4 regions of the Mesorhizobium sp. M1406 genome follow, and region 1 is predicted to be linked to each of the others. Evidence: riboswitches for the same ligand, from Rfam matches in the RefSeq annotation. Region 1 holds a riboswitch; each other region holds the start of a gene.
The links. Region 1 has a riboswitch for cobalamin ahead of NKH03_RS33340 (ABC transporter substrate-binding protein). Riboswitches for the same ligand answer to the same signal wherever they lie in the genome.

Region 1 (8,431 bases):
CAATGATCGGAAAGTGTCGTTCCGTTCGCGACAGCGCCTTCTCACGAAGCCATGAAAGGCGCGCCAGCAGCCCGGCGACAGCGACGTGATCACCCAGCTTGACCGGCTCAGTTCCAATGAGACATCGCGCAGAGATTGGTGCGGATGGCGGTCGGTGTTTCGGATCGGTCAGTTGAAATATGCATGGTCGTCTCCACAGGGTTGGTTCAGCAACCTCACTCTGTCAGAGAGCCGATCGCTTTCCACGCCCATGGAATCTACAATCTGAGCCTGCGCGATCTGGAAGAGATGATGGCCGAACGCGGCTTGAAGGTCGACCACACGACCATCCACCGCTGGACGGTCCGTTTCGCGCCCTTGTTGCTTTCGGGTCCGAGGAAGCCCCGCTTGCCGACGCCACGGGCCTCGGAGCCATCGAACGAGGCGGAAGCCGTGTGCGTGTCGACGACAAGCGGATGATCAACGCCCGCGCAGACGTCAACCAGCTCCTGCCGCTCAAATACCGCTGGGCGTGGGAAAAATACCTGTCCGGCTGCAACAACCACTGGATGCCGAACGAGGTGTCCATGCAGGCTGACATCGCGCTGTGGAAGTCGAAAGACGGGCTGACCGAGGACGAGCGGCGCATGTTGAAGCGCAATCTCGGTTTCTTCGCCGCGTCCGAAAGCCTGGTGGCGAACAACATCGTGCTGGCAATTTGCCGCCATCTCGCCAATCCCGAATGCCGACAGTATCTGCTGCGCCAGGCCTTCGAGGAGGCGGTGCACACCCACACCTTCCAGTACATCGTCGAAAGTCTCGGCCTCGACGAGGGCGAGCTCTTCAACATGTATCGCGAGGTGCCGTCGATCACCGACAAGGCGGCATGGGCGCTGAAGCACACCCAGCATCTCGACGATCCGGATTTTCGCACCGGCACGCCGGAAGCGGACCAAGCCTTCCTGCGCGACCTCGTCGCCTTCTACGTGATCTTCGAGGGCATGTGGTTCTACACCGGCTTCGCACAGATCCTGTCGCTCGGCCGGCGCAACAAGATGGTCGGCATCGCCGAGCAGTACCAGTACATCCTGCGCGACGATCTGATCCATCTGAACTTTGGCATTGACGTCATCAACCAAATCAAGATCGAGAACCCGCATCTCTGGACCGCGGCGTTCCAGGACGAGGTTCGCGGTATGATCAAGACGGCGGCCGATCTCGAGGCCTCGTATGGCAGGGACACGATGCCGCGGGGATTCCTTGGGCTGAACGCGGCTCTGTGCGAGCAGTACATGCACTTCATTGCGAACAGGCGCTGCGCGCAACTCGGCCTTTCCCCGGTGTTCGCGGAGGTCGAAAATCCGTTTCCATGGATGTCGGAAGCCATGGACCTGAAGAAGGAGAAGAACTTCTTCGAGACCCGGGTGATCGAATACCAGAACGGTGGAGCGCTGGCATGGGACTGAGTGCCGAGCATCATGTTGCACGCCGTCCGATAGCGGGCCTGCCGCAGGCGGAGGACGTATTCGTATCCTGGCTGATGGCCCAGCCCGAAGGTTCCGATCTTGCCGCGGCCGCGGACATCGAGATCCGTCGTCTTGACCGATACGAAGGACGGCATCCAGGCCCGCAGAAGCTGGCCGAGCTGTTTCGGGAGTTCCAGCGCTGCCTGAGCGCAGACCCCGTCGCCGAAGCGACCCAATGAGCGCAAGGTGCTCATCATAGGTATCGGCGCCGGCAACCCGGACTTCGTCACGATCCAGGCGGTCAACGCCATGAACCAGGTGGACGTGTTCTTCATCCCCGACAAGGGGATTGAGAAGGATGAGCTGGCGCGTGTCCGGCGCGAGATCCTCGAACGTCATGTTCGGGATCGGCCATTCCGAACGGTCGAATTCAAGGCGCCGGAGCGCAAGCGAACCGGCGAATATGAGGTGGACGTTTCGGATTGGCATGACGATGTCGAGGCGGCTTACAGCAAGCTGATCATGGAGGAACTCGATGCCTCCGAAACCGGGGCCTTTCTGGTCTGGGGCGATCCGACGCTTTACGACAGCACAATGCGCATTTTGGACCGGCTGAAGGAGCGCGGAGAGTTCGAACTCGACTACGAGGTACTTCCCGGAATCAACAGCATTCAGGCACTTGCCGCGAGACACAAGGTTGCCTTGTGCAATATCGGCCGGTCGATTCTGATCTCGACCGGCCGGACGATGGCGGAGGGTTTTCCCAACAAGGTCGACAGCGTCGTCATCATGCTGAATGCGGAGAAAGCGCTCCGCGCCGTCGACGGTGATCTCGACATTTACTGGGGAGCTTACGTCGGCATGCCCGACGAAGTACTGGTCGCGGGAAAGTTCAAGGAGGTGATCGACGAGATCGAGCGTATCCGCGAAGAGGCGCGGTACGTCATCGTCCGGTTCTTCGCAATGACGACGTTGAAGCGCCCGGCGCTCCGCATTATGATCTGCGATCATGAGAACCACCACCACGATACATGACAGCTCGACCAGCGCACGCCAGAGCGTTTGGGTGGTTCTTGTCGTTGCTCTGAGCATTGTCTTCAGCCTCGCGCTCGCCTGCGCCACGCCGTTTGCGGCAATCGCGACGGTTGCCGGCGCCAACATGTCCCGCCGGGGAGCGCTGCTGCTGACCAGCATCGCGTGGTTGGCAAATCAGGCGGTCGGCTACGTGTTTCTCGGCTATCCGACGACATGGGACAGCTTCGCCTGGGGTGCAGCTATCGGCATCGCGGCTGCCCTCGCGACAGGTGCGGTGCTGTTGTTGCGCGGCCGGATCCCCTCCGAACTTCTGACGCTCCTCGCCGGCTTTGTGCTCGCGTTCTTCGTCTACGAGCTTGTCCTGTTCGCGGCGACAGCGATCCTTCCATCCGGGGAGGATGCATTCTCGCTTGAGGTCATTCTGCAGATCCTCTGGCCGAATGTGCTGGCGCTGGCCGGCCTGACGCTGCTGCACAAAGCTGCTCTTTCTGTTGGCCTTCTTTCACGCCCGGCGCCTGTTGGCGACGGCGCTCTTGCCTGAGGGCGATGAGCTTTCCTCCAGAGCGGATCGTCTGCCTGACCGAAGAGACGGTCGAGACGCTCTATCTGCTGGGCGAACAGGATCGGATTGTCGGCGTGTCCGGCTATGCCGTGCGGCCCCCGCAGGTAAGGCGGGAGAAGCCCGCGTTTCCGCCTTCACATCCGCCGACATTCCGAAGATCGTCGCGCTCGAGCCCGATCTCGTCCTGACCTTTTCCGACCTTCAGGCTGATATTGTCGCCGCTCTGATCCGCAAAGGTGTTGCGGTCCACGCCTTCAAAAGCGTGACATCGCGGGCATCCTCGCAATGATCCAGACGGTCGGAGCGCCTGTCGGCGCGACGGCGAAAGCCGACGGCTTGGCGGTAGGCTACGACCAACGCCTTGAGCACATCAGATCCGCCACCAGGGGCAGGAAGCGGCCGCGGGTCTATTTCGAGGAATGGGACGAGCCGCTCATCAGCGGCATCGGCTGGGTCTCGGAACTGATCGAAGTCGCTGGCGGCGATGATATCTTCCCGCAAAAAACGAAAGCCAAGGCGGCCAAGGACCGGGTCGTCACGCCAGAAGAGGTTATTGCTGCTCAGCCCGACATTGTCCTGGATTCCTGGTGCGGCAAGCGGGTTGTGGCGGAGAGGATCAGAGCGCGGCCGGGCTGGGACCGGATTCCTGCCGTGCGCGACAATCGCATCGTCGAGATCAAGTCTCCGCTCATACTGCAGCCAGGGCCTGCGGCACTGACGGATGGGCTCGACGCCATCATCGCAGCCCTATCCGGCATTCGATGAGTTGGCCGATCCTTTCTGCTTCAATGCGGCGACACGCATCGCAAAGGGCAACATAGCTCAAATCTAGATATGGCCATGGCCGCTTGATCAAGGCAGCGCGATTGGCTACGAGGGAGTGTCGGTTTCCGCAAGGAAATAACAGGGAATTCGGCGCGGTCTTCTTCGGCCGCGAAACGAAACTGCCCCCGCAACTGTAGGCGGCGAGTCCATCTCGATCATGCCACTGGGATTAGCCCCCGGGAAGGCCGAGACGGACGATGACCCGTCAGTCAGGAGACCTACCGACGTCTGTAACTGAACGCGCCGGGCGGGGTTGTCCGGGGAGGTTGTCGATGTCGTTAGCCACACCTGAGGTGCAGCCGCATCATGTCCTTACGGGCATGAGCTCGATCATTGTCGTCCTGGCCCCAGTCCTCCGATCCCCGCCATCAACCGATCGGAGATCTTCGCGCCATGACTGTTTCACGCCTGGCACTCGCTGCCTCTAGCTTTGTATTCTTCACGGCCGCCGCCGGGGCCGAACCGACCAAATATCCGCTGACCCTCGAGAACTGCGGCGAAACGCTGACCTTCCAGAAGGCGCCCGCCTCGACTGTCACGGTCGGACAGGCGGCGACCGAGGTGCTCTATTCGCTCGGCCTCGGCGACAAGGTTACCGGCACCTCGGTCTGGTTCAACGAGGTGCTGCCGGAGTTCAAAGAGGTCAACGACAAGGTCGAACGCCTGGCCGACAACGATCCGAGCTTCGAAAGCGTCGTTGCCAAGAAGCCGGAACTGGTAACCGTGCAATTCATTTGGCACGTCGGACCGGACGGCATCGTCGCCACGCGCACGCAGTTCCACGATGTCGGTATCCCGACCTATGTGCTGCCGGACGACTGCGTGGCGAAGGACAACACGGTCGGCGTCGACGGGACGCGCAGCGAGCTCTTCTCGACTGCGTCCATCCATCAGGGCGCGCGAGAACTGGCGCAGATTTTCGACATCCAGGACAAGGGCGAGCAACTCGTCGCCAGCCTGACCGAACGCGAAGACAAGGCGATTGCGGAAGCGAAGGCGCTCAACCTCAAGGACGTCTCGGCCGTGTTCTGGTTCTCCAGCGCCGAGATGGACATCGATCCCTATGTGGCGGGACGCAAGGGCGCTCCCGCCTACATGATGGACAAGCTCGGCATCAAGAACATCATCGAGTCCGACGAGGAGTGGCCGGTGGTCGGCTGGGAGACCATCGCCAAGGCCAACCCGACGTTGATCGTGATCGCCAAGATGGATCGCCGGCGCTTCCCCGCTGACGACTATGAGAAGAAGCTGGAGTTCCTCAAGACCGATCCGGTCGCCAGCCAGATGGAGGCGGTGAAGAACAACCGCATCGTCGTCATGGACGCGCACGCCATGGACGCGACCATCCGCACCATCGCCGGCATCGAGGTGCTGTCAAAGTCGCTCAAGGATTCCGGACTGGCCCAGTGAGCCTGACCGCCTCGCAAGCGATCTACGTCTCCCGGCTCGGCCGGGGGACGCTCTGCTTCGCGGCGCTCCTCGCGGCGGTGCTTGCCGGCACCTGCATCGGCGAGACGCCGATCCCTGTCTCGACCGTCGTACAGATTTTGGTCAACAAGATCCTTGGTTCGGCATACGTACTCGACCCGATCGACATGGGGATCATTTGGAACTATCGCCTGCCGCGCGCGATCATCGCGGCCTGTTGCGGATCGGGTCTGGCAATCTCGGGCATGGTGTTGCAGTCGCTGCTGCGGAATGCACTTGCTGACCCGTACCTGCTGGGGATTTCCGCAGGAGCCTCGACCGGCGCGGTTGCGGTGACGGTCGCCGGCCTGGGCGCCGGCGCGATTTCGATGTCGCTCGGCGCCTTTGTCGGCGCTGTTGCGGCCTTCACCCTGGTGGCGATGCTGGCGCGGGCGGCCGGCGGCAGCGTGACGCGTCACGGTACCGGTCAGATCGTCCTTGCGGGCATCGCCGGATCGCAGCTCTTCAATGCGCTGACATCCTTCATCATAACCAAATCCGCCAATGCCGAACAGGCGCGCGGCATCATGTTCTGGCTGCTCGGCAACCTGAGCGGCGCCCGGTGGCCGGATGTCTGGCTGGCGGTGCCGATTGCGCTGGTCGGATTGGCCGCCTGCATCTGGTTTGCGCGCGCCCTCGACGCTTTCGCATTCGGAGCGGAATCGGCGTCGTCTCTCGGCGTGCCGGTCCGCACCGTGCAGGTGATCCTCATTGGCATCACGGCGCTCGTTACCGCCGTCATGGTCAGCATTGTCGGATCGATCGGCTTCGTCGGTCTCGTCATTCCCCATGCCGCGAGGTTCCTGGTCGGGGTGCGGCACGGCCGGCTCGGGCCAACGACGGCGCTCGTCGGTGCAGCATTCCTCATCGCCGCGGACGTGCTGTCGCGCACCATCATTCCTGGACAGGTGCTGCCGATCGGCGTCATCACGGCACTGGTCGGAGCGCCGGCCTTTGCGCTGATCCTGATCCGTGGGCGGCGCACGCCATGATATTGGAGACGCGCAATCTCGGCTGGTCGGTTCGCGGCAAGCCGATCGTTTCGGGCGTTGATCTCGTCGTCCATGAAGGCGAAACACTCGGTCTCGTCGGACCGAATGGCTCCGGCAAGTCGACGCTGATGAAACTGCTGGCAGGCATCCGGCAACCCACGTCAGGCGATGTTCGCATCAAGGGTGAAGCGCTTCGCGCGATGCCGCGTCGCGCCGCCGCGCAAACGATCGCCTTCCTCGAGCAGCAGGCCGAAACGACGGAAGCTATCACGGTGAAGGATGCGGTCGAGCTTGGCCGTACGCCTCGGCTGACCCCGTTGCAACCATGGTCGGCTGAAGACGATCGCATCGTCTCGCAGGCACTTGTCGACACCGACATGGAAGGCTTCGAACGGCGTTCCTGGGCAACCCTGTCTGGTGGGGAACGCCAGCGTATCCATCTTGCGAGGGCACTGGCGCAGCAGCCTCAGATCCTGCTTCTCGATGAGCCGACAAACCACCTCGATATCCAGCACCAGCTCTCGATCCTGGATCTGGTCGCAAAACTGCCGGTCACATCGGTTGTCGCGCTGCACGACCTGAACCAGGCGCTCTCCTGCGATCGCGTCGGCGTGCTGTCCGGTGGCCGACTCGTTGCGCTGGGTCCAGCGCACAAAGTGCTGACCGTCGAGCGGATTGACGCGGTGTTCGGCGTTCGCGCAAGCCTCCTCACCGACCCGACAGACGGCATGCACATGTTCCGCTTTCATGCAGCTTCCTGAAAGGAAACCCATGCACTTACGAATTCTCACCTTGCTCTTGTCGCTAGCAGCGTCGTCGCACGCCTATGCCGAGATGCACGAAATCAAGATGCTCAACCGCGGAGCCACCGGACCGATGGTCTACGAACCGGATTTCGTGCGCGCCGAGCCAGGCGACACAGTGAAGTTCCTGAATGCCAGCACAGGCCACAATGCGGCGACGATCGACGGCATGGTTCCCGAGGGCTACGCCGGCTTCAAGGGCAAGATCAACGAGGAGATCGCGGTCACGCTCGACCAGGAAGGTTTTTACGGCATCAAGTGCTCGCCGCATATCGGAATGGGCATGGTGATGATAATCCGGGTCGGCGAAACGGCACTTCCCGAGAGCTTTCACGCGGCAGATGTTCCCGCCCGCGCTCGCAAACGCTTCGACGAAATCCTCGCGCGAAACGGCTTCGCCCGCTGAGCATGAACCATCCAGCTACTCATCGTGAAAACTTCCATCTCAAGGAATCAATGCGGGCCTACTGGTCGGAGCGGGCCAAGACGTTCGATGATGCCTTCGGCCACGGCATTCTTTCGCCGGATGAGTTCAGAGCCCGGCAGAAGCCGATTCGAGACACGCTCGGCGCAAAACCTTTGCGGGTGCTTGAACTGGCGTGCGGGACCGGAGAGATCACCAAGCTCATTCACGATCTCGGTCATGACGTCACCGCGCTGGATTTTTCTGAGGCGATGCTCGATGTGGCCAGAGCCAAGCACGCGGGCAAGCCGCGGCTGCGCTTCCTGCTCGCCGACGCCGAAAACACAATGGAGCCGGACGAATGCTACGACGCGATCATCTGCCGCCATCTCGTGTGGACATTGCTCGAGCCGGAGCCGACGTTCCGCGAATGGAAGCGACTGCTGACTCCGGGCGGGAAGCTGGTCGTCTATGACGGCGACTGGTCAAAGCCGACATCGGTTGGACGGATCGCGGCTTCCCTGGTCGCCGCGATCGACCGGTTCTTCGGCGCCGATCCCTACTATGACGGCTCCTTGAGCGAGCGGCATGCGGAGATCATTCGCGCATTGCCATTCGCCGGCGGCCTCCATTACGAGGCGCTGGCGCAGATGCTCGAGGACGCAGGTTTTGTAAGCGTTTCCAGGATATCGCATGCACCGATCGCGAAGGCACAAAGACGGACCGCAAACCTGCGCAATCGTCTCCGTACCCATGTCTATCGCCGCTTTATTTTGACCGCGTCACGGCCTATGGAGATGCAGACCGGGTCAGATTGATGCCCCGGACTAGATCCCGTAGATCGCGACGGGATGAAGCATCGACATAATCGGCTCTTGCAGGTCTTCGCGCCAATCAAT
Region 2 (6,495 bases), on a different contig from region 1:
ACGCTGTGGTTGACAGAAGAAGCCTTCGCCAGTTGGCATGCGCCGTGAAGAACGACCCGCGGCGCCAGCCCCGCTATTCCGATCTCGCCATCGAGGCGGCCTTGACACTGGGATGCGTGTTCGGGCTTCGTCTGCGCCAGAGCGAGGGATTGACGACCTCGCTGCTCGACCTGATGGGCCTTGATCTACCGGTTCCCGATCACAGGACGCTAAGCCGCCGGCGCAGATATGGAAACGATCGGCCAAGCGGCAGCGGCATCCCGAGGACGGTCCACTGCATGTGCTGATCGATAGCAGCGGTTGAAAGTCTACGGCGCAGGCCAATGGCTGGAAGACAAGCCGAAACGGCCGTATGTTCCCATTTGTGCAGGCTTTTTCCAGGATGTCCCTTGCCATAGTGCCTTGCGTCGCAGCGTTGGCATCGACGATTATGCGTCCGATAGCGGGCAAAGCGTTACGTGTCATCTTCGCTCAGACGGGTCTATACAATTGCGATAGACCCCGGGAGTGATGGGGGCAATCCCGATCGCGCTTGGCCGGGTGGCCCCGTCAAGACAAGATCCATGGTCCGATAGTGGCATAAATCAGCCGAACGTCTGCGATGACAAAAAAGGCTGCGAGAACGCCGTCGATCCATCGCTGCGCTTTCTGATAGACACGCGAAACCGATGGGAGCGAAAACACGATCGCGTATCCCCCGAAAATCACCACGGCCAGAAACGCACACCCCAGCATGATGACAAAGGGCATGTAGACGGGCGTACCCGGCTGCAACCCGAGAGAAATTGTTGCAATCCAGCCCATGATGGCCTTCGGATTGGCGATATGCAGGGCGATCCCGCGCCGATAGATCTTGCCCAACTCCGTGCGGGACAGCGCCGCCTCCGGCGTTGCAGAAAGGTCTTTCCCGGCAAGCGCGGAGCCGGCAAACCGTGCACTGAGATAGAGCAGATAGCAGCCTCCGATGAACTGGATGACATTGAGAGCACTCGGCCAGGCTTTCAATACCGTTGCAACGCCGGTCGAGGCGAGCACTGCCCACATCCAGGAGACAGAGACGACGCCGGCAGCCAGTGCAAGCGCTGCGACACGGCCCCGGCTCATGGCAGTATTCATGATGGCAAGATTGCTCGGCCCTGGACTGGATGCGGCCAGAATGTAGGCCGAGAACGCCATTATCAGGGGAGTGCCCTGCCCACCGAGGGATCGATGATCATGGCTATCTGCTCATCTGAATAGGCTGATCACATCGGCTGGAAGCTGCTTTAGCACTGCCAAAACCTCTGACCGCGCGTCCTCGGAAAGTGACCTGATGGGCAGGGGAGGTGAAGCATGGCAGATCTCCAATGCCTCCGCCAAAGCATAGACAACCCGCAGGCTGGAATACCGTTTAAACAGAGCCCAGAGCGGCTCGAGGCTGGCATTGATCCTGCGCGCCTCGGCCGCATCGCCCCTTTGTGCAGCCCTGACGATCTTCAAACAGGCATCGGGAAGAAGTCCGCCAATGACACTGTACCAGGTATCCGCACCTGCAATCATCGCCTCGGTGCACTGCGCGTCTCCACTGTAGCCGATCGAAAAGCCGTCTGGCACCTGTGAGCGCTGGTCCTCCAGATGGCGCTGGGTTTCGGCCGGACCAAAACCGGGGTTTTTGATGGCGACGATCCCGGGCACCCGAGACAGCCTTTCGACCAAGGCGGATGAGAAACGAAAATGCGTTGTTCCGGGATTGTCATAGATGCAAATCGGCAAACCGGATTCCAATGCGACTGTTTGGAAATGCTCGAACACTTCATCCTCGGTCAGAGGTGCGTACGACACTGCAGACAGCAAGCCGGCTGTCGCACCGATCGCTTTGGCATCCTTGGCATGTTGCACCGCTTCGTCCGTCCTCAGCGCTCCAATCCCGACCAACAAGGGAATATCAGCACCGACTTTATCGGTGGCCGCCTCAATTGCGCATTGGCGCTGTTGGCGCGACAGGAACATGTAACTGCCCGTGCTTCCCAACAGGCCGATAGAATCGACCTTTGCCTCCATCAAGCGCGCAAGAAGTTTTTCCAATGCGGGCTCATCGATATTACCGCCGCGATCAGCGGGGGTGATGGGAAACGCGGACAAACCGCGCAGGAAAGTCATGTGTCTCCAACTCTTTGGCCGTTGAACTGTAAGCCGACGGTCCGGCGTTGATGTCATTTACATTGCCAACTGGCCTTGGATATAGCGCCAGTTCTCGTCAATGTTGCCAGTCCAGTTAGCTTTTGGCGATGCGAGGTCCGGCCTCGCAAAGGGGGGAGGCGCGGGACTGTTAAATCTTTCCGACTTGGAATTCACGCTAACGTCATGCGAAATGATCTCTTGCAAGATTGTAGAAAAAAGCGGCGCCACGTACGAGGATGTCATCGTTGAAGTCATACGTCGTCGAGTGCAGCCCGGAACTGTCACCGTTGCCGATGAGCAAATAGGCACCGGGGACCTTGTTCAGCATGAACGAGAAATCTTCGCTGAACATCATGGTTCTGTCGCAAACTTTCGGAAAACGCTTTGAGATGAGATACTTATACTTACCGCCTGAATGACGCTTAAAAACCTTATCGGGACACAGTCGGGCCTTGCTCTTTGGACCGGGCCGCCGGAGCTGCTGGAGCGCGCTTCAACCGGCGCAAGCGTGCGGTCGGCAGCAAGTGGCATATGGACGAGACGTACATCAAGGTCCGCGGCCAATGGATGTACGTCGGCAAAGGGCGGACTGAATATTTCAGAATGAAGACAAGGTGTAAAAGAGCGAATACATAACGACATAAACATTTCGTTATGCGATATTGACAAAGTGCGGACCGCTGTGATTGTCTGCGGGTTGTGGTTCTCCGCACGGCGCTGCCGGAGCGGAGCTAAGAGGGAAGCCGGTGCGATGCCGGCGCTGCCCCCGCAACTGTTAGCGGCGAGCCAACCCCACTCATGTCACTGAGGCGAATACCCTCGGGAAGACGGGTAGAGGCTATGACCCCGCGAGCCAGGAGACCTGCCACGGCGAATTACGTCCACGGGCGGGGTGTCTCGGTGGCCGCTGCAACCCGGCGTTGGTGCCGGCCTGCTAGCGCCTTCCTTGTCACCGACGCCCCAACCATCGGGGTATGACATGACTGTCTCTCAGCAAATTCCTGTAGCAACGCTCGGCGTGCCGCGCATCGGTCGTCGGCGAGAACTGAAATTCGCGCTTGAAAGTTACTGGTCCGGAAAATCTTCCGCCGCCGCCCTTCTCAGGACGGCGAAGGCGCTCCGTGCCGCTAGCTGGGAGGAGCAGCACGATCGCGGCGTGTCGAGAATCCCGTCGAACGACTTCTCGCTATACGACCATGTGCTCGACACCGCAGCCATGGTCGGCGCCGTTCCATCCCGTTACGGCTGGAATAGCGGCGAGGTCCCACTTGACATCTACTTCGCAATGGCGCGCGGCAACCAGGGTCAGACGGAGGGTTGTGGACACGCTGGTCACCAGCAGGCGGCTCATGGGCCTGATGTAACCGCGATGGAAATGACCAAGTGGTTTGACACCAACTATCACTACATTGTGCCGGAACTCGACGATGATCAGACGTTCGCCCTCTCGTCAACGAAACCGGTCGATTACTTCCTCGAGGCTAAAGCTCTCGGCATTCACACACGCCCAGTCATCCTTGGACCCATCACCTTCCTCAAGCTGGCGAAATCGCCTGCCGAAGGGTTCGGTCCCATCGCGCTCCTATCGCGGCTGCTGCCCGTCTACGAGCAACTTCTGCAGAGGCTGAAGCTGTCGGGAGCCGACTGGGTGCAGATCGATGAGCCAGCGCTTGTCCTCGATCTGAACCCGAACGAACGAGCTGCGTTCGAATTCGCCTATGGACAGCTGTCGAAAGCCGCGCCCGAGCTGAAGATCATGCTGGCTACGTATTTCGGGCCGCTGGGAAACAATCTCGAAACCGCGGTTTCTCTGCCCCTGGCTGGGCTGCATATTGATCTCGTGCGCGCTCCCGAGCAGCTGGAAACGGTGGGTCGGCTCGCTCCGAAGGATCTGGTGCTCTCGCTTGGCTTGATCGATGGCCGCAACGTCTGGCGTGCGAACCTGCCCGCCATTCTCGACCGCATCAAATCGATCGTCGCCGGCTGGCCCTTGGACCGCGTCGAGATCGCGCCTTCTTGCTCGATGCTGCATGTGCCGATCGACCTGCGCATGGAGACGGAACTCGACGCCGACATCAGCTCGTGGCTCGCCTTCGCAGCCCAGAAGACCGACGAATTGGTGTTGCTGGCCCGGGCCCTGTCCCAAGGCAGAGATGCGGTGGCTGGCGCGTTGAAAGCGTCTGCCGAGGCTGCCGCCACGCGCGTGACATCCACGAGGATCCATGACCCGCTTGTTCAGGGGCGGATCGCCAGCATTGACGATAGCATGAAGCGACGAGAGAGCGCTTTTGCCGAGCGCTCCAGAGTCCAAGCCGGCTCACTCGGGCTGCCGCCGTTCCCGACGACGACCATCGGGTCCTTCCCGCAGACGCCGCAGGTACGCAAGGCGCGGGCCGCTCATGCGAAGGGCCAGCTGAGCTATGTCGACTACGAGACGTTCCTGAAGAAGGAGATCGAGGCTGCAATTCGCTGGCAGGAAGAGATCGGGCTGGACGTGCTGGTGCACGGTGAGTTCGAGCGAAACGACATGGTACAGCATTTCGGCGAGCAGTTGTCCGGCTTCGCGCTCACCCAGCATGCCTGGGTACAAAGCTATGGGTCGCGCTACGTGCGTCCCCCCATCATTTTCGGCGACGTATCGAGGCGCAATCCGATGACAGTGCGCTGGTGGCAATTCGCCCAGTCGCTTACGGAAAAGCATGTTAAGGGAATACTCACAGGCCCAGTGACCATTCTCAACTGGTCTTTTGTTCGCGACGACGTACCCCGCTCCGAATCCTGCCGCCAGATCGCGCTCGCCATCCGCGACGAAGTGACGGATCTCGAAAGGTCCGGCGCAAGGATAATCCAGATCGATGAGGCCGCGTTTCGCGAAGGATTGCCACTGCGCCAGTCTGACTGGAAAGTCTATCTCGACTGGGCTGTCGAATGCTTCCGGATCGCTTCAACGGGTGTAAATGACGCGACTCAAATCCATACCCACATGTGCTATTCGGAGTTCAACGAGATCATCGACGCGATCGCTGAAATGGATGCGGATGTCATTTCGATTGAGACCTCGCGCTCGAAAATGGAGCTGCTGGACGCCTTCATGAGCTCCAAATATCCGAACGAAATCGGTCCCGGAGTCTATGACATTCACTCACCACGCCTCCCGGGAGTCCGTGAGATTTCGGATCTCGTCATGCTTGCCCGCCAGCGACTGTCGGATGCCCAACTGTGGGTAAACCCGGACTGTGGCCTCAAAACACGTAAATGGGAGGAGGTCCGCCCTGCCCTCATGAACATGGTCGCTGCAGCACGTGCGCTCCGGGAGAAAGCGTAGGCCTGATGCTTCTCCTTCCTCACCATGACGTGAGTTGCGGGCTGCCGCATGTCGGCCGTAAATGTGCCAATACGCGATCACATCCTTTGAAATAAGTCACTCGAGCGAGAATGAGCACTTCCCTTCGGCACGTAATCGCGCAGGAAATATCCATTTGGACGATACGCTTTAATATCGGCTCCTTCGGAACATACAGGCCGCGCCGCTCGGAAAATCGTACATGCGTCTTTCTTAAACTAGACCGCCTGTCGCGTTCGCTCAGGTGGCGACCTGCGCGTCTGTCCGCTTCACCAGTCGATTAGCGCAGACTACGGGTCGAGGTGGCAGGATTCGGATGTTGCCAGCGTCCCGCCAATTCGGAAAATCCGTAAGGCCTTGACCCTCGCCAGCGCCCGACTTAGCTTCTATAAGCAACTTGCGTAGGGATCTGGTGTGCAGCCCGATGACATCGAACTCATCCTGGACGCGGATATTTCGGAGGACCCATGCCTCCTCTTTGACGTGGTCACGCCCGATGGCGTGCTTCAGCTCTTGGGCAACGTGGAGATGGGCAGTAATCATCTTGTCGTCCGTGACCTGCATATTGGGGGCGATGCCGAGGTCCAGTGGGGATGGTCCAAATTACGCAAGCTCGGTCGAGTGATCGCGGAGAAGCTTAATGTCGACTACATCGAAATTCGGGTGCGAACCCGGGACGTCGTCCTGGTGTCGTCAGGCTTCTCCCGTCCGACTGAGCCTCAGTTTTCTTCACGGCGCGAATACTCCTGAGGCCGCCCGGATTCTCGTCAAGAGACAGTTGCCACTGAGGACGGCCCACGCGATACTCACGGAGATGGTCGATCACGGCAAGGCGTTCGTGACGGTTCCTTGCGTCGACGACCTATTGGCACTGAAGAATGAACTGTCGTCCGCAGGCGTGATCGCGAAGGTTCATGCGCCGCGGCCGATAAGTGTTCGCGAAGTCCGGGATCGCACGAAGCTCTCTCAGGAGGCATTCTCGGTGAGGTATG
Region 3 (8,431 bases), on a different contig from region 1:
TCGGCGCCGACGAATCCGGCGCGGTCGATGGGAAAGCGCACCGGCAATTTCTGGATGGCGACGTCGTGGACGACCTGGTCGTAGGCACGCTGCAGGAAGGTCGAATAGATCGCCGCGAACGGCTTGTAGCCTTCGGTGGCAAGGCCGGCGGCGAAAGTCACCGCGTGCTGTTCGGCGATGCCGACATCGAATGTCCGCGACGGAAACGCTTCGCCGAACAGGTCGAGGCCGGTGCCGCTCGGCATGGCGGCGGTGACGGCGACGATGCGGTCGTCCTCGCGGCCTTCCTGAACCAGGCTTTCTGCGAACACCTTGGTGTAGGCAGGCGCGTTGGCCGGCGCCTTGGCCTGCGCGCCGGTGATGACATCGAACTTATTGACGCCGTGATATTTGTCGGCGGCGGCTTCCGCCGGTGCGTAGCCCTTGCCCTTCTGGGTGACGACATGGATCAGCACCGGGCCTTCGCCATTGTCGCGGACATTTTTCAGGACCGGGATCAGATGCTCCAGATTGTGACCGTCGATCGGGCCGATGTGATAGAAACCGAGCTCCTCGAACAGCGTGCCGCCGGTGACGTAACCGCGTGCATGCTCGACCGCCCTTGTGATCGCACGGTCGGCGCGCTTGCCGAGATAGGACGTCAGTTTCTTGCCGAAGTCGCGCAGGCCGATATAGGCCTTGCCCGAGGCCAGACGCGCCAGATAGGCACTCATCGCGCCGGTCGGCGGCGCAATCGACATGTCGTTGTCGTTGAGGATGACGATGAGCCGCGCATCGAGCGCGCCGGCATTGTTCATCGCCTCATAGGCCATGCCGGCAGACATCGCACCGTCGCCGATGACGGCGATGACATTGTTGCGGCCGCCGGAGAGATCGCGGGCAGCGGCCATGCCGAGGCCAGCCGAAATCGATGTCGAGGAGTGGGCGGCGCCGAAGGGATCGTACTCGCTCTCGGCGCGGCGGGTGAAGCCCGACAGGCCGCCTTCCTGGCGCAATGTGCGGATGCGGTCACGGCGGCCGGTCAGGATCTTGTGGGGATAGGCCTGGTGGCCGACATCCCAGATCAGCCGGTCATCGGGGGTGTTGAAGACATAGTGCAGCGCCACCGTCAGCTCGACCACGCCAAGGCCGGCGCCAAGATGGCCGCCGGTGTGAGAGACGGCGTCGATCAACTCGGCGCGAAGCTCGGCTGCCAATTGCGGCAGCTCGCTTTCGGCAAGCGTGCGCAGGTCGGCCGGGATGCGGACCTTGTCGAGAAGCGGCGTATGCGGCGTTGCGTTCACGGGTGCCCAGGCTTTCTGTTCATTGGCGAAATAGGCCGCCGGCCGGAGAATGTAAATGCATGTCAGTGACGCGGATCAGGCCGTGGTTTTTGTTTTGATGCACGCCGTTCGCCCAAAACCGGGGCCACCTTTAGGCGACACGCATCAGCTTTCCGGCAACGGAATGAACTCTTCCTCATCGCCAGGAACAATATCGAAGCGTCCCGTCTTCCATTCCTGCTTGGCCTGCTCGATGCGTTCCTTCGACGATGAGACGAAGTTCCACCAGATGTAGCGCTGCGAGCCGAGCGAAGCGCCGCCGAACAGCATGAAATGCGCGCCGGTCCGCGACGATACGACGATCTCGTCACCGGGCCGAAACACCAGCAGCCGTTCGGCCGGGAAAATGTCGCCCGAAATCGAGACCTCTCCTTCCAGTGTGTAGATGGCGCGTTCTTCCGCATCGGCCGGGATCTTCACGCCGGCGCCTGGCGCAAGGCGCAGGTCGGCATAAAGCGTCTCGGAGTCGGCCCTGACCGGGGACCGCAATCCCTGGAAATCACCTATGACGATGCGCCCGCTGACGCCTTCGGCGTCGATCTCGGGCAGCCGTAGTGCCGCGGTGTTCTCGAAAACCGGGGCTACTTCTTCCTTGCCGTCCGGCAGCGCCAACCAGGTCTGCAAGCCGGAAATCGACATCGGTGCGCCGCGCAGTTCTTCGGGGGTGCGCTCGGAATGGACGATGCCGCGGCCGGCGGTCATCAGGTTTACGTCACCGGGCTGGATGACCATTTCGGTGCCGAGTGAATCGCGATGCCTGATCCTGCCGTCGAACAGATAGGTGACCGTCGACAGGCCGATATGCGGATGCGGACGGACATCGAGCGCCTGCCCGGCGCGCAGGATAGCCGGGCCCATCCGGTCGAAGAAGATGAACGGTCCAACCAACCGCCTCTTGGCGGTCGGCAGGGCGCGGCGCACCTGAAAACCGCCAATGTCCTTGGCATTCGGGATGACCATAAGCTCGATCTGGTCGCTGGCGAAGGCGTCGCCGACTTCAGGGTCTTTCCCCGGGAAAAAGCTCATGAACTCTCCTCGTCAGCGCCAGAGGCAGCCTGGACGTATCAGGAAAACCGGATCGCCGATTTCGCCCTTAGTTTGGCCGCCACTTCTTCGCGATTGCGCGGATGCTGATGGGTTTCGAGTGAATCAAGCAGTTCGCGCGCCGATGCCGCGATGGCTTCGACCGCGTGGTCGAAGGCATGCTGATTCTGCTTCGAAGGCCGCGTCGTTCCGCTCAGCTTGCGGACGAACTGAAGTGCCGCGTCGCGGACTTCGTCGTTGGTAGCGGGCGGATCAAAATTGAACAGGGTCTTGATGTTTCTGCACATCGCTTCCGTATCTCCTCTTGTCCTGGAGCGCTTTCAATCGGGACGCGTTCTATCCTCGATCATGATCATGTCCAAAAGCCGGTGAGGCAAGACCACCGTTCGGACCGCCTCAATCCGCGTCAAGCGGCTCCGTTCCGACCGGCTTGCCATCGCGCGACAGCCTGATCTTCTCGACCTTGTCCTCGGCGGCCTTCAGCAGCCGGTCGCAATGCGCTTTCAGTGCCTCGCCGCGCTCATAGATCTTAATCGACTGGTCGAGCGGCACGTCGCCACGCTCAAGATCATCGACGATCTTTTCGAGTGCGTCGAGTGCCTGTTCGAAGCTCATCGCCTTGACATCTTCGTTGGTCTCACCGGCCATCATTCATCCTTTCATCAGTCGCCCGACATGGGCGGCGACCGAAAATGCCAATCCCTGCAGATCGTAGCCACCCTCGAGCAGGCTGACGAGCCGGTTGCCGCTGTGACGCGCGGCGCGCTGCATCAGCTGGCCGGTCGCCCAGTCGAAATCGTCCTCGGTCAGGTTGATCTCGGCCAGCGGATCGCGGTGATGCGCGTCGAACCCGGCCGAAATGATGATCAGATCGGGCGCGAAATTGTCGAGCGCCGGCAGCACGCGCGACAGGAAGGCATCGCGAAACACCTCGCTGCCGGTCTGCGGCGCCAGCGGTACGTTGACGATGTTGCCGGCGCCGGTTTCGTTCTTCGCGCCGGTGCCGGGGTAGAGCGGCATCTGGTGCGTCGAGCAATAGAGCACCGACGGATCGTCCCAGAAAATATCCTGCGTGCCGTTGCCGTGATGCACGTCCCAGTCGACGACGGCAACCCGCTCGACACCATGCTTCTTCTGCGCATAACGCGCCGCGATCGCCGCGGTGTTGAACAGACAAAAACCCATCGACGTGGTTTTTTCGGCATGGTGGCCGGGCGGCCGAGCGGCTACGAAGACATTGTCGGCGCGGCCTGCAAAGACGTCGTCGACGGCGGCGTTGGCCGCACCGATCGCGGTGATCGCCGCCTGCCAGCTCTTCGGGCTGGCGGTGGTGTCGGCGTCGATGCGGGCGATTCCCTCGTCGGGAATGGCGGCGCGCACGCGGGCGACGAAATCGGCGGGATGGGCATAGAGGATGGTGGCCTCGTCGCCTTCCGGCGCCTGGATACGATCGAGCGCGGCAAAAGCTTCGTCGTCCAGCACGCGCTCGATGGCGCGCAGGCGGTCCGGCCGCTCGGGATGGCCGGGCGGCGTGAGGTGCTCAAGGAAGACTGGATGGGTATAGAGACGGGTAGCCATCGTCCTAATCTAGTGACCCGGATCGACAAAGGCCATGCACGGGCGGCCGATGATTGGGGAAAATCGCGCCTGCGTCCATTCGCGTCGCTGCAGGCATTGGCGTCGTCCGCGCTTCGGAGTAAGGTCGGTGGCACTGCCTGGTGCCCGCCGCAAGCGGGAGAATCGGGAACACGGTTGAACTCCGTGGCGTGCCCAACGCTGTAAGGGGGACCGCGCCGGTATGTGCCACTGTCGATGACGGGAAGGCACCGGACGCGGGTTGATCCCAAGCCCAGAAGACCGGCCTGGCAGGCATCGTCATCCGCATGGTCAGGCGGATGGCATTGATTGCAATCGCAAGGGGACAAGCGATGCCGGAAACCATGACCGTTCTTGTTGGCGACGGATTTGAGCAGAATGCGCGCGATGCGGTGTATCGCGCCATGTTCACGCGGCGTGATGTGCGCAGCCACTTCCTGCCCACCGCGCTCGACGATGAGGTGCTGGCGCGGCTGCTGCTTGCCGCTCATCACGCGCCGTCGGTCGGCTTCATGCAGCCTTGGAATTTCATCGTCATTCGCGATGCCGAACGACGGGAAAAGGTGCGCGACCTGTTCCTGGCGGCGCGCGAGCAGGAATTGCCGGCCATCGAGGAAGAGCGCCAGGCGCTCTACCGCAAACTCAAGCTGGAAGGCATTTGCGAAAGCGCGCTCAACATCTGCATCACTTGCGACCGGCAGCGCTCGGAAGGTTCGCCGCTGGGACGCTGGCACAATCCGGAGATGGACCTCTACAGCACGGTCTGCGCGGTGCAGAATTTCTGGTTGGCGGCGCGCGCCGAAGGCGTCGGTGTCGGCTGGGTCAGCATCATCGAGGCGCAAGCGCTGAAAGGCCTGCTGTCAATTCCGGAGCATGTGACCCCGGTCGCCTATCTCTGCGTCGGCCGTGTCTCGGAGTTCGCGCCAAAGCCGGACCTTGAAACGCATGGCTGGGGACGGCGGCTGCCGTTGCCGGAACTGATCATGAGCGAGGTTTTTTCCGGGCAAGGTGAAGCGTTGCTCAAATCGACCGTGGCGCGCCTCAACACCGTTGCTGCCACGCCGGCGAGCCTCGCCGATCAGCTTGTCGCGCCGGCCGTGCCCCAACGCGAGCCGCCGAAGGAGGCCAGCGCCTTATCCTTAAGCTCCCTAAACTTCGACGACGCCTCGGCCAGCCGGGCATCCCAGTCGGGATCGGGCACCTGGCCGGCGATGGTCTTGAAATAGACCTGCATCAGGCAGGCGATGGCGAAGGGTTCGATGAACGCCGCCTTGAAAGCCCAGGCGAAGACGATGGCGAGCACGAAGGCCCAGCCGGCGAGTTGGCCGGGCATCAGGAAGAGAATGGCGCCGGCAGGCGCCAGCATCAGCAGGAAGATGACGAAGGACACGCCCCACATGATGACCGCCAGCCAGACGGCGTTCTTGACCATGACCTTGCCGTTCTGGGCATAGAGCACGACGCCCTGGCGCGCCGTCTCGAACGGCGAGGACGAATTGATGCGGATGTTGTAGCCGAGGATGATCTCGTCGACATAGGTCAGGGACAGGCGGATCACCGTGTTGATGAAGGAGATCAAGCCGCCCAGGCCCGGGATCGGCAGGAAGGCGGCGATGCCGCCGATGAGGCCGGTGATGGCGCGGATGGCGCCCTTGACCAGTTGGTCGACGACGAAAAGGATGTTGGCCTCCGCGAAACGCTGGGTGACGATATCCTTGGCGTAGGCGATCTGGTCCTGGCCGCCGGGAATGTCACGGCCGTCGATCAGATGGACCATGACGGCGATGTGGCCGGCCTTGACGACATAGAGGATGTATTCGCGGATCCAGTAGACGGCGATCGAGACGATGCCGAAACCGACCACCCCGCCCCACAAGGCAAAGGACATCGGCCCGTCGGGATCGGTGGAGATGTGGCCGACGCCATAGCCGACGCTAGCGCCCGTGCCGGTCGCCATGATGTAGGCCAGCGTGATGCCGAAATAGACGATCATGCGAAAGACAATGAACGGCCAGGTCCGCATCATTATGGACACCGACCCGCCGATATCGAAATCCCACATGCCCCGAATCTCCCCCTCAGAGGTGGTGAAAGAGGATGGACCCAACCCGGCGATTGTCAATTGCCGGGTTGGCGCCCGGGCAACGAACTCGGGTTAACGGGTTTCCTTCGCAGCCTTCGCCGGCGCGTTGGCTGACGGAGCATCAACCGAAAAACCCGCCTGTGCGGCGGGTCACTGGCGCAAATCAGCACCATGGACGAATATGTACCATAGCTGAGGTCATGGAATCAAGAAAAAATTCCTATCGTGAAAGCTGCCGGCACCGCCGAACTGGCTGTCGTAAGGTCTTTTATTAACCTGAGTTCGAAGCCCTACCGTGGCGCCGGGCCACCGATGGGATTTCAGTTCGATTGCGAACCCGGCTTTTTGAGCAGGCCTTCGAGCAGTTGCTTGAACGCCGTCACCACTTTCTTCGAGGTCGCTTCGGGGTCGTTCGAATTGGCGATCCGTTGCGCCGCCTGGCTGCTCGCGCCGTTGATCAGCCGCGAGGCCGTTTCGGGGTCGAGGCTGGAGACGACGACTCCCTCCTCCTGCAGCGCCGTCAGATGGCTGGTCATTGAAGCGATGCACGCATTGGCGTTCGGCCATTGTGCCGGATCCCCGAGAACGGCCGGGCCATCCCGGAACATGATGCGCTGGATTTCCGGCTCAAGCGCCATCTCGATATAGGTCGTGCATTCGTCGACAAAATGCTGCCAGCGGGTCGGCGCTCTCGACGCGACCTCATTGATGCGTGCCGCCATCTCGCCGTCGATTTCGGCGATAACCGCCTGCAGCAGTCCCTTCTTGTCGCCGAAGTGATGATACAGCGCGCCGCGCGTCAGCCCGGCTGAGGCAGTGAAGTCATCCATCGAGGCTTCGGCATAGCCGACCGTGCCGAAGGCATGGCGGGCGGCCGCGATCAGCTTGGCGCGCGTCTCGGCAATCATCTCCTTGCGAGGTTTGTGCATGGCTCTGGCCCTACCAACATACGTGCCGTATGCCAATTGACATACCCGGCGTATGCTTTATTTGATATTCATACGCACCGTATGTAATTGTCGAATCGTGCTTTGTCGAGGAACCAACCCATGCAAAATCCCTATGCGGAGATCTTTCGTGCCCCCGGAACCAAGGGCTTTGCCGCCGCAGGCTTCATAGCGCGCCTACCGATCGCCATGGCGCCGATCGGCATCGTGGCAATGCTGTCGCAGACGCGCGGTGAATATTGGCTGGCCGGCGCCGTCGCCGCGACATTCGCGCTCGCCAACGCTTTCCTCGCGCCGCAGATATCAAGACTGGTGGATCGCCTTGGCCAGACGCGGATCGTAGTGCCCACCACCATCATTTCCGTGTTGGCCTTCGCCGTCCTGATGGCAGCGGCTAATCAGGACTGGCCGGTATGGACGCTGTTCGTGTCGGCACTGCTGGCTGCCGCGATGCCCAGCATCCCGGCAATGGTGCGCGCGCGCTGGACCGATATTTTCCGCGGGCGGCCGCAGATGAACACCGCTTTCGCCTTCGAGTCGGCAGCCGACGAGCTGGTCTATATCGCTGGGGCATCGCTGTCGGTGGGCCTGAGTGCCGCCCTGTTCCCGGAAGCGGGCATGCTGGTGAGCACCTTGTTCCTTGCCTTCGGCTCGACCGCCTTCATCCTGCAGCGCTCGACCGAGCCGCAAGTGCAACCGGTGGAACAGGGCTCTAGCGGCTCGGCAATCCGCCTGCGGCCGGTGCAGATCCTCACCTTCGCCCTGATCTTCATCGGCGCGACGTTTGCAACGACCGAAGTAAGCACGGTGGCGATCACCAAGGAGCTTGGCCAACCGGGGGCCGCGAGCCTCGTCATCGGCGTCTATGCGCTGGGATCGTTCGTGTTGGGCATCGTCGTCGGCGCGCTCAACCTGAAAGCGCCGCTGCAACGCCAGTTGGCCATCGCAGTCGCCCTCGTCGCGCTCGGCACGCTGCTGCCGCTCACCGCCGACACCGTGCCTCTGCTGGCGCTGACCGTATTCATCAGCGGCGTGGCGATCTCGCCGACCTTCATCACCGCCTTCGGCCTGATCGAGCGGCATGTGCCGGAAGCGATGCTGACCGAAGGCATCACCTGGGTGATGACCGGGATCGGCGTCGGCATGGCCATCGGGTCCTTCGCCGCCGGTGCGGTGGTGGACGTGTTCGGCGCCCAGAACGGGTTCTGGGTCTCGGTGGCTTCAGGCACAATCGCACTGGCCACCGTGCTGCTTGGGCAGCGCAGCCTTGCCACTCAGGAGTGCGAACTGGACGGATGCGAAGCCACCGCGATTGCGGCGGAATGATCGACGGGCGCCCGGTTTGAAACCGGGCTCTGTCGGCCGGAGGCTCAGAGAATCTCGGTCTTGGCGATATGGATGCCAAAGCCCTCGAGGCCGACATAATGGCGTTCGCGCGA
Region 4 (8,431 bases), on a different contig from region 1:
CAAACTGGTCGACCTGATATTCCCGTCGCGCGGCGTCGCCGGCGCCGCGGCCATCGACAATCTGCGCCGGCAAGGGCTGGTCCGACCATGGCTGTTCGTCGGTCCGGCGATGATCATCCTGACCATCTATCTGATCTACCCGGTCGTCGAGACGCTGCGGCTGTCGTTCCTTGATCGCGGCGGCATCAATTTCGTCGGCTTGGCCAACTATGAATGGGCCTTCGGCGACCGCGAGTTCCGCAACTCGATCCTCAACAACATCATCTGGCTGGCGGTGGTGCCCGCCGCCTGCACCTTCCTCGGGCTGATCATCGCCGTGCTCACCGACAAGATCTGGTGGGGCACGATCGCCAAGAGTCTGATCTTCCTGCCGCTGGCGATCTCCTTCGTCGGCGCCAGCGTGATCTGGAAATTCATCTACGAGTATCGTGGCGAGGGCCAGACCCAGATCGGCATCCTCAACGCCATCATCCAGCATTTCGGCGGCCAGCCGCAGGTCTGGATATCGCTGCCGTTCTGGAACAATTTCTTCCTGATGGTGATCCTGATCTGGATCCAGACCGGCTTTGCCATGGTCATCCTGTCTTCCGCCCTGCGCGGCATTCCCGAAGAAACGCTGGAAGCCGCCGTCATCGACGGCGCCAATCCGTTCCAGATCTTCTGGAAGATCATGGTGCCGCAGATCTGGGGCACCATCGCCGTCGTCTGGACCACTATCACCATCCTGGTGCTCAAGGTGTTCGACATCGTTCTGACCATGACCAACGGCCAGTGGAACAGCCAGGTGCTGGCCAACCTGATGTTCGACTGGATGTTCCGCGGCGGCGGCGATTTCGGCCGTGGCGCCACCATCGCCATCATCATCATGATCGCGGTCATTCCGATCATGGTCTGGAACATCCGCCAGGCGAACAAAGAGACGGGAGGACATTGAGATGGCCGTTGCGACCGGAAAGTCCTTCGCCAGCCGCTTTGGCGTCCACATCGCCGTGCTTGTCTTCGTCGCGATCTGGACCATACCGACGCTCGGCATCCTGGTCTCGTCGCTGCGCGACAAGAACCAGATCATCGCCTCTGGCTGGTGGAACTCGTTCGCCAGTTCCACCCAGACCGAGGCCGGCCGACTGCCGGCCGCCTCGACGCAAGTCGAAAAGGACGGCAAGTTCGTTCTCGAGGGCAACATCTTCGGCGACGGCGCCAGGCGCAACATCAGCGCCTTCGGTGTCAAATCGGCGGCACCGACGCAATATCCCGCCGGCACTTCGGCCGATCTCGGCGACGAAGTGACCCTGCGGCTCAACGCCGACGGCAGCTTCGTCATGGCCTCGCCCAAGGCGTTCGAAGGCGATCGCGGCCAGCGCGTCTACTATGCCTCGTCGGCGCCGCCGAAATTCACCACCGACAACTACAGAACCGTGCTGTTTTCCGAGGGCATCGGACGGTCGTTCATGAACTCGCTGACCGTCACCATCCCGGCGACAGTCATCCCGATCCTGATCGCGGCGTTTGCCGCCTATGCGCTGGCCTGGATGCGGTTTCCCGGCCGGGCGCTGCTGATCGCGGTGATCATCGGCCTGCTGGTGGTGCCGCTGCAAATGTCGCTGATCCCGCTTTTGAAGCTCTACAACGGCGTCGGCGCTTTCTTCGGCATGCCGTCGAAAACCTATCTCGGCATCTGGCTGGCGCATACCGGCTTCGGCTTGCCCTTCGCCATCTACCTGCTGCGCAGCTACATTGCCGGCTTGCCGCGCGAGATCATGGAATCGGCGCGTATCGACGGCGCCAGCGATTTCGAGATCTTCGTCAAGATCGTCTTGCCGCTGTCGTTCCCCGTGCTGGCCTCGTTTGCCATCTTCCAGTTCCTATGGGTATGGAACGATCTGCTGGTGGCGATGGTTTTCCTCGGTACAGAGGCAGACCAGATCGTGCTGACCGCCAAGCTCAACGCGCTGTTGGGCTCACGCGGCGGCGACTGGGAGATTCTGACGACATCGGCCTTCGTGACCATAATCGTGCCGCTGATCGTCTTCTTCTCGCTGCAGCGCTATTTTGTCCGCGGGCTGCTTGCCGGCTCGGTGAAAGGAGGCTGAGACGATGCAATCCCCTTTGAAGGCCAGCTCGAAACCTGACCTCGCCCTCGATCGCGACTGGTGGCGGGGTGCTGTGATCTATCAGATCTATCCGCGCAGCTACCAGGACTCGAACGGCGACGGCATAGGCGACCTCAAGGGGATCATCGGCCGCCTCCCCTACATCGCCGCACTCGGTGCGGACGCCATCTGGATTTCGCCGTTCTTCAAATCGCCTATGAAGGATTTCGGCTATGATGTCACCGACTACCGCGACGTCGATCCGATGTTCGGCACGCTGGCCGACTTCGACGCGCTGACCGCCGAGGCGCACAGGCTGGGCTTGAAGGTGATGATCGACGAGGTGCTGTCGCACACCGCCGACAACCACCCGTGGTTCAGGGAAAGCCGGTCGAGCCGCACCAACCCGAAGGCCGACTGGTATGTCTGGGCGGACGCCAGGCCGGACGGCACGCCGCCCAACAACTGGCTGTCGATCTTCGGCGGCTCGGCCTGGCAATGGGACACCAGCCGCCAGCAATATTACCTGCATAATTTCCTGGCCGAGCAGCCCGACCTCAACTTCCACAACCGCCAAGTCCAGGATGCGCTGCTCGACGTCACCCGTTTCTGGCTGGAGCGCGGCGTCGACGGCTTCCGGCTCGACACCATCAATTTCTACTTCCACAGCCAGGGCCTGGAAGACAATCCGCCGCTGCCGCCGGAAGAGCGCAACGACCAGACCGCACCGGCGGTCAACCCCTACAACTACCAGGACCATCTCTACGACAAGAGCCGGCCGGAGAACCTCGGCTTCCTCGAGCGCTTCCGCGCCCTGCTCGATGAATATCCGGCAACCGCCGCGGTCGGGGAGGTCGGCGATTCGCAGCGCGGACTGGACGTGGTGGCTGCCTACACCGCCGGCGGCAAGCGCGTACACATGTGCTATTCCTTCGACTTCCTGGCGCCGGAAAAGATCAGTGCGGCCAAGGTCCGCTCGGTGCTGGAATCCTTCGGCAAGGTCGCCAGCGACGGCTGGTCATGCTGGGCCTTTTCCAACCACGACGTGATGCGCCCGGCCTCGCGCTGGGCGGCCGGCGAAGCCGATCCGACCGCCTATCTCAAGGTCATCTCGGCGCTGCTGATGTCGCTGCGCGGTTCGGTCTGCATCTACCAGGGCGAAGAGCTTGGGCTCGGCGAAGCTGACCTGCGCTTCGAGGATTTACAGGACCCCTATGGCATCCGCTTCTGGCCGGAATTCAAGGGCCGCGACGGCTGCCGCACGCCGATGGTGTGGGACGGCAGCGCCAGCAATGGCGGCTTCTCATCGGCAAAGCCCTGGCTGCCGGTGCCGGCCAAGCATCTGTCGCAAGCGGTCAATGTCCAGCAGGGCGACGAGAACTCGCTGCTCGAGCATTACCGGCGCTTTCTGACCTTCCGGCGTGCCCATCCGGCGCTTGCCAAGGGTGACATCACCTTCATCGAAAGCGAGGGCGACACCGTCGCCTTCACCCGCCGCTCAGGCAACGAGCAGATCGTCTGCGTCTTCAATCTGGGAGCCGGGCCAACCGAGGTTGACCTCGGCGGCCGATCGCTGCAACCTTTGCCCGGGCACGGATTTTCGGGACAGGCGAGCACCGGTTCCATCGAGCTTGGCGGCTACGGCGCCTGGTTCGGGCGCGCCGACTGAATTTCAAATCACTTGAATTTCAAATTACTGGAGGGAAACCAATGGCCGATGTCACGCTAAGACAAGTGAAGAAGTCCTACGGCAATCTGAACATTCTCCACGGCATCGACCTCGATATCAAGTCGGGCGAATTCATCGTCTTCGTCGGTCCGTCGGGCTGCGGCAAGTCGACATTGCTGAGGTCGATCGCCGGGCTCGAGGAAATCACCTCCGGCGAGCTCAGAATAGCTGGCGAGGTCGTGAACGACGTGCCGCCGTCGAAGCGGGGGATCGCCATGGTGTTCCAGTCCTACGCGCTGTATCCGCACATGACCGTCTACGACAACATGGCGTTCTCGATGAAGATCGGGAAGGAGAACAAGGCCGAGATCGATCGGCGCGTGCGCCAGGCGGCGGAAATCCTGCAGCTGACGAAATATCTCGACCGCTTGCCCAAGGCGATGTCGGGCGGACAGCGCCAGCGCGTCGCCATTGGCCGCGCCATCGTGCGCAATCCAAAGGTGTTCCTGTTCGACGAGCCGCTGTCGAACCTTGACGCCGCACTTCGCGTCGCCACACGCATCGAGATCGCCAAGCTCAAGGAATCGATGCCCGCCACGACCATGATCTATGTCACCCACGACCAGGTCGAGGCAATGACGCTGGCCGACCGCATCGTGGTGCTCAAGGACGGCCATATCGAACAGGTCGGCACGCCGATGGACCTCTACAAGAAGCCCGGCAATCTGTTCGTTGCCCAGTTCATCGGCTCGCCGGCCATGAACATCCTGCCGGCGACCATCGACAAGACCGGAAATCCGACTGTCGTCAGCCATGTCGGCGGGCGCAAGGCGACCGTGCCGATCACGACGCCTGCTTCGGCAAAGGGTGCCGCGGTGAGCTTTGGCGTGCGACCGGAGGACCTGATCATCGCCAGCGGTGCGGACTATCTGTTCGAAGGGACGGTCGACTATGTCGAGCAGCTCGGCGAAGTCCAGCTTGTCTACATCGACATCGGCCGCGCCGACCTGCCGCTGGTGACCAAGCTGCCTGGCAATGTCGAAGTCAAGCGTGGCTCGACATTGCGCCTGAGCGCCAATGGCGAAGACCTGCATATCTTCGACACGGATGGGCGGTCCTTCGCTCTTCACGAAGCAGAGGCGAAGGCGGCCTGAGAGGTCGCACGACGATACTTCCCTGTTACAAAAACAAGAGCGGCGGGCAAGACCCGCCGCTCTCGTTTGGAGATCAGCTTCGGCTGTTAGCGGCCGAAGAGGTTTCGGTCACTGCCCTGAGGGGCGGACTTCGGTGCATCGCCCGACGAATTGAGCAGCTTGTAGACGGGCGATTCGCTCTTGCGGATCGAGCCCGTATGCGAGGTGTCGACGTTGACGGTCGACTGCTTGTTGATGTCGGTGCCGCCAGCGTTGTCGTTGCGGGCATAGGCGCTGCCGGCGGCAATCAGAAGAGCGGCGGCAGTAAGAACAATCTTTTTCATTTTGATACTCCGTATTCTCGAATTCGATACGGCGGGTTAACCCGCCGCATCGCTGTCGGATGTTGGTTTTGGTCGGGTTAGTTGTTGCCGAACAGGTTGCGGTCGCTGCCATGGTCGACAGGCGCCTGCGTGGCCGGCTCCGACTTCTTGACGGAAGCCGTGTACGAGCTGTCGACCGCGGCGGCAGGCTGGTCGGCGCCCTTGGAGCCAAAGTTGTCGCTGCCGGCGAAGGCACTGCCGGTGACGGCCAGAACGGCGGCGGCGGCAAGAAGGATCTTGTTCATTTTAGTCTCCTGGATTTCTGGATTTCGCCAGGACGGCGGGCAGACCCGCCGTCAACTGGGAATTGGTTGTTAGCGGCCGAAGAGGTTACGGTCGCTGCCCTGAGCGGGCGTCTGGGCAACCGGTTCCGAGGTCTTGGTGGAAGCCGTGTACGACTTGTCGACCGCGGCAGCAGGCTGATTGGCGCCGTTCGAACCGTAGTGGTCGCTACCATTAGCGAAGGCGCTGCCGGAAATGGCCAGAACGGCGGCGGCAGTGAGAATGATCTTTTTCATTTTTTTGTACTCCAGTATCTTCTTTTCCGTCCGTCCAGCGGCGTGTCTTGGAAGGGAAATCGCGTCGTTCGGACAGCCCCGATGTGGGAGGGCATCCTCGCCTTTTCCAATCACGAAGTTGTTCCGTGTGGACCATGAATCCGCCACTTGAAATTGTGCCACGGGATTCTACACGCTACTTTTTATTTATGTTTTTCAACACTTAAGCAAAATCGCCCGCTGGATCACCAACTGTTTCCAAGGCCCGGCGTTCACACCGTCCTGCACGCACCGTCAACAGAAACGAACCGTTCGGTTCGATTTTAGAACCAGCTAATAGTCACTTTTCGAAACCGTTAACCTTTTTGGTCGCCGGCAAGGGGCCGGCTTCGAGGAGATTGCAGTTGGGAATGGCCGCCGCGGAGATAGGATTTCGGCTCAACAATCGCCAACCGGAACGTTTCGCATGCGTGTCGCGCCGCATGGATACGATGTCGTTTTCATGCCGATGACGCGCCCGCGATCGTGGTTAGATCATACCATCTCAGGTGCCGCTTCGTGACGACGAGGCGGAGAATTGGGAAGCCGGTCAGAATCCGGCGCTGCCCCCGCAACGGTGGTGGAGTTCAAGTCGCAACGGGAGACCACTGGGCAGTTGCCTGGGAAGGTGTCGCGATGGTCCGTAAGGACAACTCCAGAGCCCGGAAACCAGCCCGAGATTTCTAGACTCGACTGATCGCGGTGGGCGGTCAAGAGGTGGATAGTGCATGTCCGGCGCATCGCCGGCCTGCGTCCGATCCTTCCTCCGTCACCACCATTTCAGTCCTTAAGAAACGAGGACAGGACATGGATATTCGCAACGACATGCTGAGGCTCTTGAACAGCCGCCGGCAAGGCTTTTCGCTGGAGCAGCCCTTCTACACCGATCCAGACTTTTTCAAGCTCGACATGGAGCTGATCTGGTATCGTGATTGGCTGTTCATCGGCCACGATTGCGAGCTGCCTAAGCCGGGCAGCTACATCACAGTGCAGATCGGCGACTATCCGGTCGTTCTTGTCCGCGACCAGCAAGGCAAGATCAACGCCTTCCACAATTCCTGCCGCCATCGCGGCAGCCGCGTCTGCAACACAGAGAGGGGTACGGCGGCAAAGCTGGTCTGCCCCTATCACCAGTGGACCTATGAGCTCGACGGCCGCCTGCTGTTTGCCCGCCAGATGGCCGACGGTTTCGACAAGAGTGAGTTCAGCCTGAAGCCGGTCGCCTGCGAGAGCGTCGGCGGCTACATCTTCATCTGCCTGGGCAAGGAGCCCGCCGATTTCGCGCCGATGCGGGCGATGATCGAACCTTATCTTTTGCCGCACCGGTTGCGGGAAGCAAAGATCGCCTTCGAGAGCACGATCATAGAGAAGGGCAACTGGAAGCTGGTCTGGGAAAACAATCGCGAGTGCTATCACTGCGTCGCCAATCATCCCGAGCTGTGCAAGACCTTCCCGGAAGCGCCTACCGTGACCGGCGTCAACGGCGCCGACAGCGACCCCGAAATGGTCGCGCATTGGGCCAAATGCGAGGCATCAGGCCTGCCGAGCAAGTTCCGCATCGATCCGGCCGGGCAGTACCGCGCCACCCGCGCGCCGCTGTTGCGCGATGCCGTCAGCTACACCATGACCGGCAAGCTGGCGGTGAAGAAGAACCTCTCCGACACTGTCTCCGCCGACAGGATCGGAACCTTGATGCACTATCACTATCCGACGACCTGGAACCACATCCTCATCGATCACGCGGTGACGTTCCGGGTGCTGCCGATCAGCGCCACGGAAACGGCGGTGACGACGAAGTGGCTGGTGCACAAGGACGCGGTCGAGGGGGTCGATTACACCATCGAAGCCCTCACCCATGTCTGGACCGAAACCAACGACCAGGATCGCCGCATCGTCGAGGAAAACGCCTTCGGCATCCTGTCGCCCGCCTACGAGCCCGGCCCCTATTCGGAGTTGCATGAGGGCGGCGTGATCCAGTTCGTCGAATGGTATGCGTCGTTCATCGGCCCGCGCCTCGCCGAAGGCGGCCGGCCGGCCCTGCGCAGCGTCGCCTAGTGCATGTCGCCCAAAATGCGCAGCGGCTTTGGGATCATGCACAAAACAAAAGGGACAAGAGGATGAATGCGATGACGGATCTTGGCCTCTATCGCCATCTCGACCAGATGACGCCCTGGAACGACAGGCTGCAGGTGCTGGAAGTGATCGGCGTCAGCGACGAAGCACCTGACGTAAAGACCTTCACCTTCCGCTCCGACAACCAGACCTGGTTTCGCTACAAGCCGGGCCAGTTCGTGACGCTGGAACTGCCGACAGCCGACGGGCCGCTGATGCGCACCTACACGCTGTCGTCCTCGCCATCGCGGCCGTTCTCTATCGCGGTGACAGTGAAGGCGCAGGCGGGCAGCACAGGCACGCGCTGGATGTTCGACCATCTGGCGCCGGGCTCGCACGTCAAGGCCTATGGGCCGACAGGTGACTTTTCGCTGCACAGCCACCCGGCGGCCAAGTATCTGTTCATCTCCGCCGGTTCCGGTGTGACGCCGATGATGTCGATGCTGCGCTGGCTGAACGACTGCGCGCCATGGACCGATGTCGGCTTCGTCAACTGCGCGCGCCGTCC

Region 2: linked by a shared signal. The riboswitch ahead of metE (5-methyltetrahydropteroyltriglutamate--homocysteine S-methyltransferase) and the one ahead of NKH03_RS33340 (ABC transporter substrate-binding protein) in region 1 are both predicted to bind cobalamin.
Region 3: linked by a shared signal. The riboswitch ahead of bluB (5,6-dimethylbenzimidazole synthase) and the one ahead of NKH03_RS33340 (ABC transporter substrate-binding protein) in region 1 are both predicted to bind cobalamin.
Region 4: linked by a shared signal. The riboswitch ahead of NKH03_RS07860 (aromatic ring-hydroxylating oxygenase subunit alpha) and the one ahead of NKH03_RS33340 (ABC transporter substrate-binding protein) in region 1 are both predicted to bind cobalamin.

The regions. Positions count from the first base shown of each region.
Region 1 is NZ_JAMYKW010000109.1:1,280-9,710, reverse strand. Features, by position in the region: gene NKH03_RS33365 (ribonucleotide-diphosphate reductase subunit beta) at 336-1,445, shown strand; gene NKH03_RS33360 (hypothetical protein) at 1,436-1,684, shown strand; gene cobF (precorrin-6A synthase (deacetylating)) at 1,692-2,480, shown strand; gene NKH03_RS33350 (hypothetical protein) at 2,455-3,021, shown strand; partial or broken gene NKH03_RS33345 (cobalamin-binding protein) at 3,027-3,807, shown strand; cobalamin riboswitch at 3,910-4,107, shown strand; gene NKH03_RS33340 (ABC transporter substrate-binding protein) at 4,261-5,277, shown strand; gene NKH03_RS33335 (FecCD family ABC transporter permease) at 5,274-6,326, shown strand; gene NKH03_RS33330 (ABC transporter ATP-binding protein) at 6,323-7,087, shown strand; gene NKH03_RS33325 (pseudoazurin) at 7,098-7,535, shown strand; gene NKH03_RS33320 (class I SAM-dependent methyltransferase) at 7,586-8,350, shown strand.
Region 2 is NZ_JAMYKW010000122.1:427-6,921, forward strand. Features, by position in the region: partial or broken gene NKH03_RS33885 (transposase) at 1-339, shown strand, start outside; gene NKH03_RS33890 (LysE family translocator) at 550-1,176, opposite strand; gene NKH03_RS33895 (dihydrodipicolinate synthase family protein) at 1,228-2,139, opposite strand; gene NKH03_RS33900 (M20/M25/M40 family metallo-hydrolase) at 2,342-2,515, opposite strand; partial or broken gene NKH03_RS33905 (IS6 family transposase) at 2,650-2,736, shown strand; cobalamin riboswitch at 2,844-3,044, shown strand; gene metE (5-methyltetrahydropteroyltriglutamate--homocysteine S-methyltransferase) at 3,140-5,485, shown strand; gene NKH03_RS33915 (hypothetical protein) at 5,918-6,253, shown strand; gene NKH03_RS33920 (helix-turn-helix domain-containing protein) at 6,318-6,495, shown strand, end outside.
Region 3 is NZ_JAMYKW010000011.1:2,681-11,111, reverse strand. Features, by position in the region: gene dxs (1-deoxy-D-xylulose-5-phosphate synthase) at 1-1,283, opposite strand, end outside; gene NKH03_RS12225 (pirin family protein) at 1,428-2,348, opposite strand; gene NKH03_RS12220 (DUF2277 domain-containing protein) at 2,387-2,653, opposite strand; gene NKH03_RS12215 (exodeoxyribonuclease VII small subunit) at 2,763-3,014, opposite strand; gene NKH03_RS12210 (histone deacetylase family protein) at 3,018-3,944, opposite strand; cobalamin riboswitch at 4,066-4,246, shown strand; partial or broken gene bluB (5,6-dimethylbenzimidazole synthase) at 4,250-4,924, shown strand; gene NKH03_RS12200 (hypothetical protein) at 5,041-6,024, opposite strand; gene NKH03_RS12195 (TetR/AcrR family transcriptional regulator) at 6,366-6,974, opposite strand; gene NKH03_RS12190 (MFS transporter) at 7,095-8,318, shown strand; gene ribB (3,4-dihydroxy-2-butanone-4-phosphate synthase) at 8,363-8,431, opposite strand, start outside.
Region 4 is NZ_JAMYKW010000006.1:26,282-34,712, reverse strand. Features, by position in the region: gene NKH03_RS07895 (carbohydrate ABC transporter permease) at 1-934, shown strand, start outside; gene NKH03_RS07890 (carbohydrate ABC transporter permease) at 936-2,090, shown strand; gene bglA (beta-galactosidase BglA) at 2,095-3,759, shown strand; gene NKH03_RS07880 (ABC transporter ATP-binding protein) at 3,801-4,913, shown strand; gene NKH03_RS07875 (DUF680 domain-containing protein) at 5,000-5,236, opposite strand; gene NKH03_RS07870 (DUF680 domain-containing protein) at 5,314-5,520, opposite strand; gene NKH03_RS07865 (DUF680 domain-containing protein) at 5,590-5,793, opposite strand; cobalamin riboswitch at 6,302-6,503, shown strand; gene NKH03_RS07860 (aromatic ring-hydroxylating oxygenase subunit alpha) at 6,619-7,866, shown strand; gene NKH03_RS07855 (FAD-binding oxidoreductase) at 7,938-8,431, shown strand, end outside.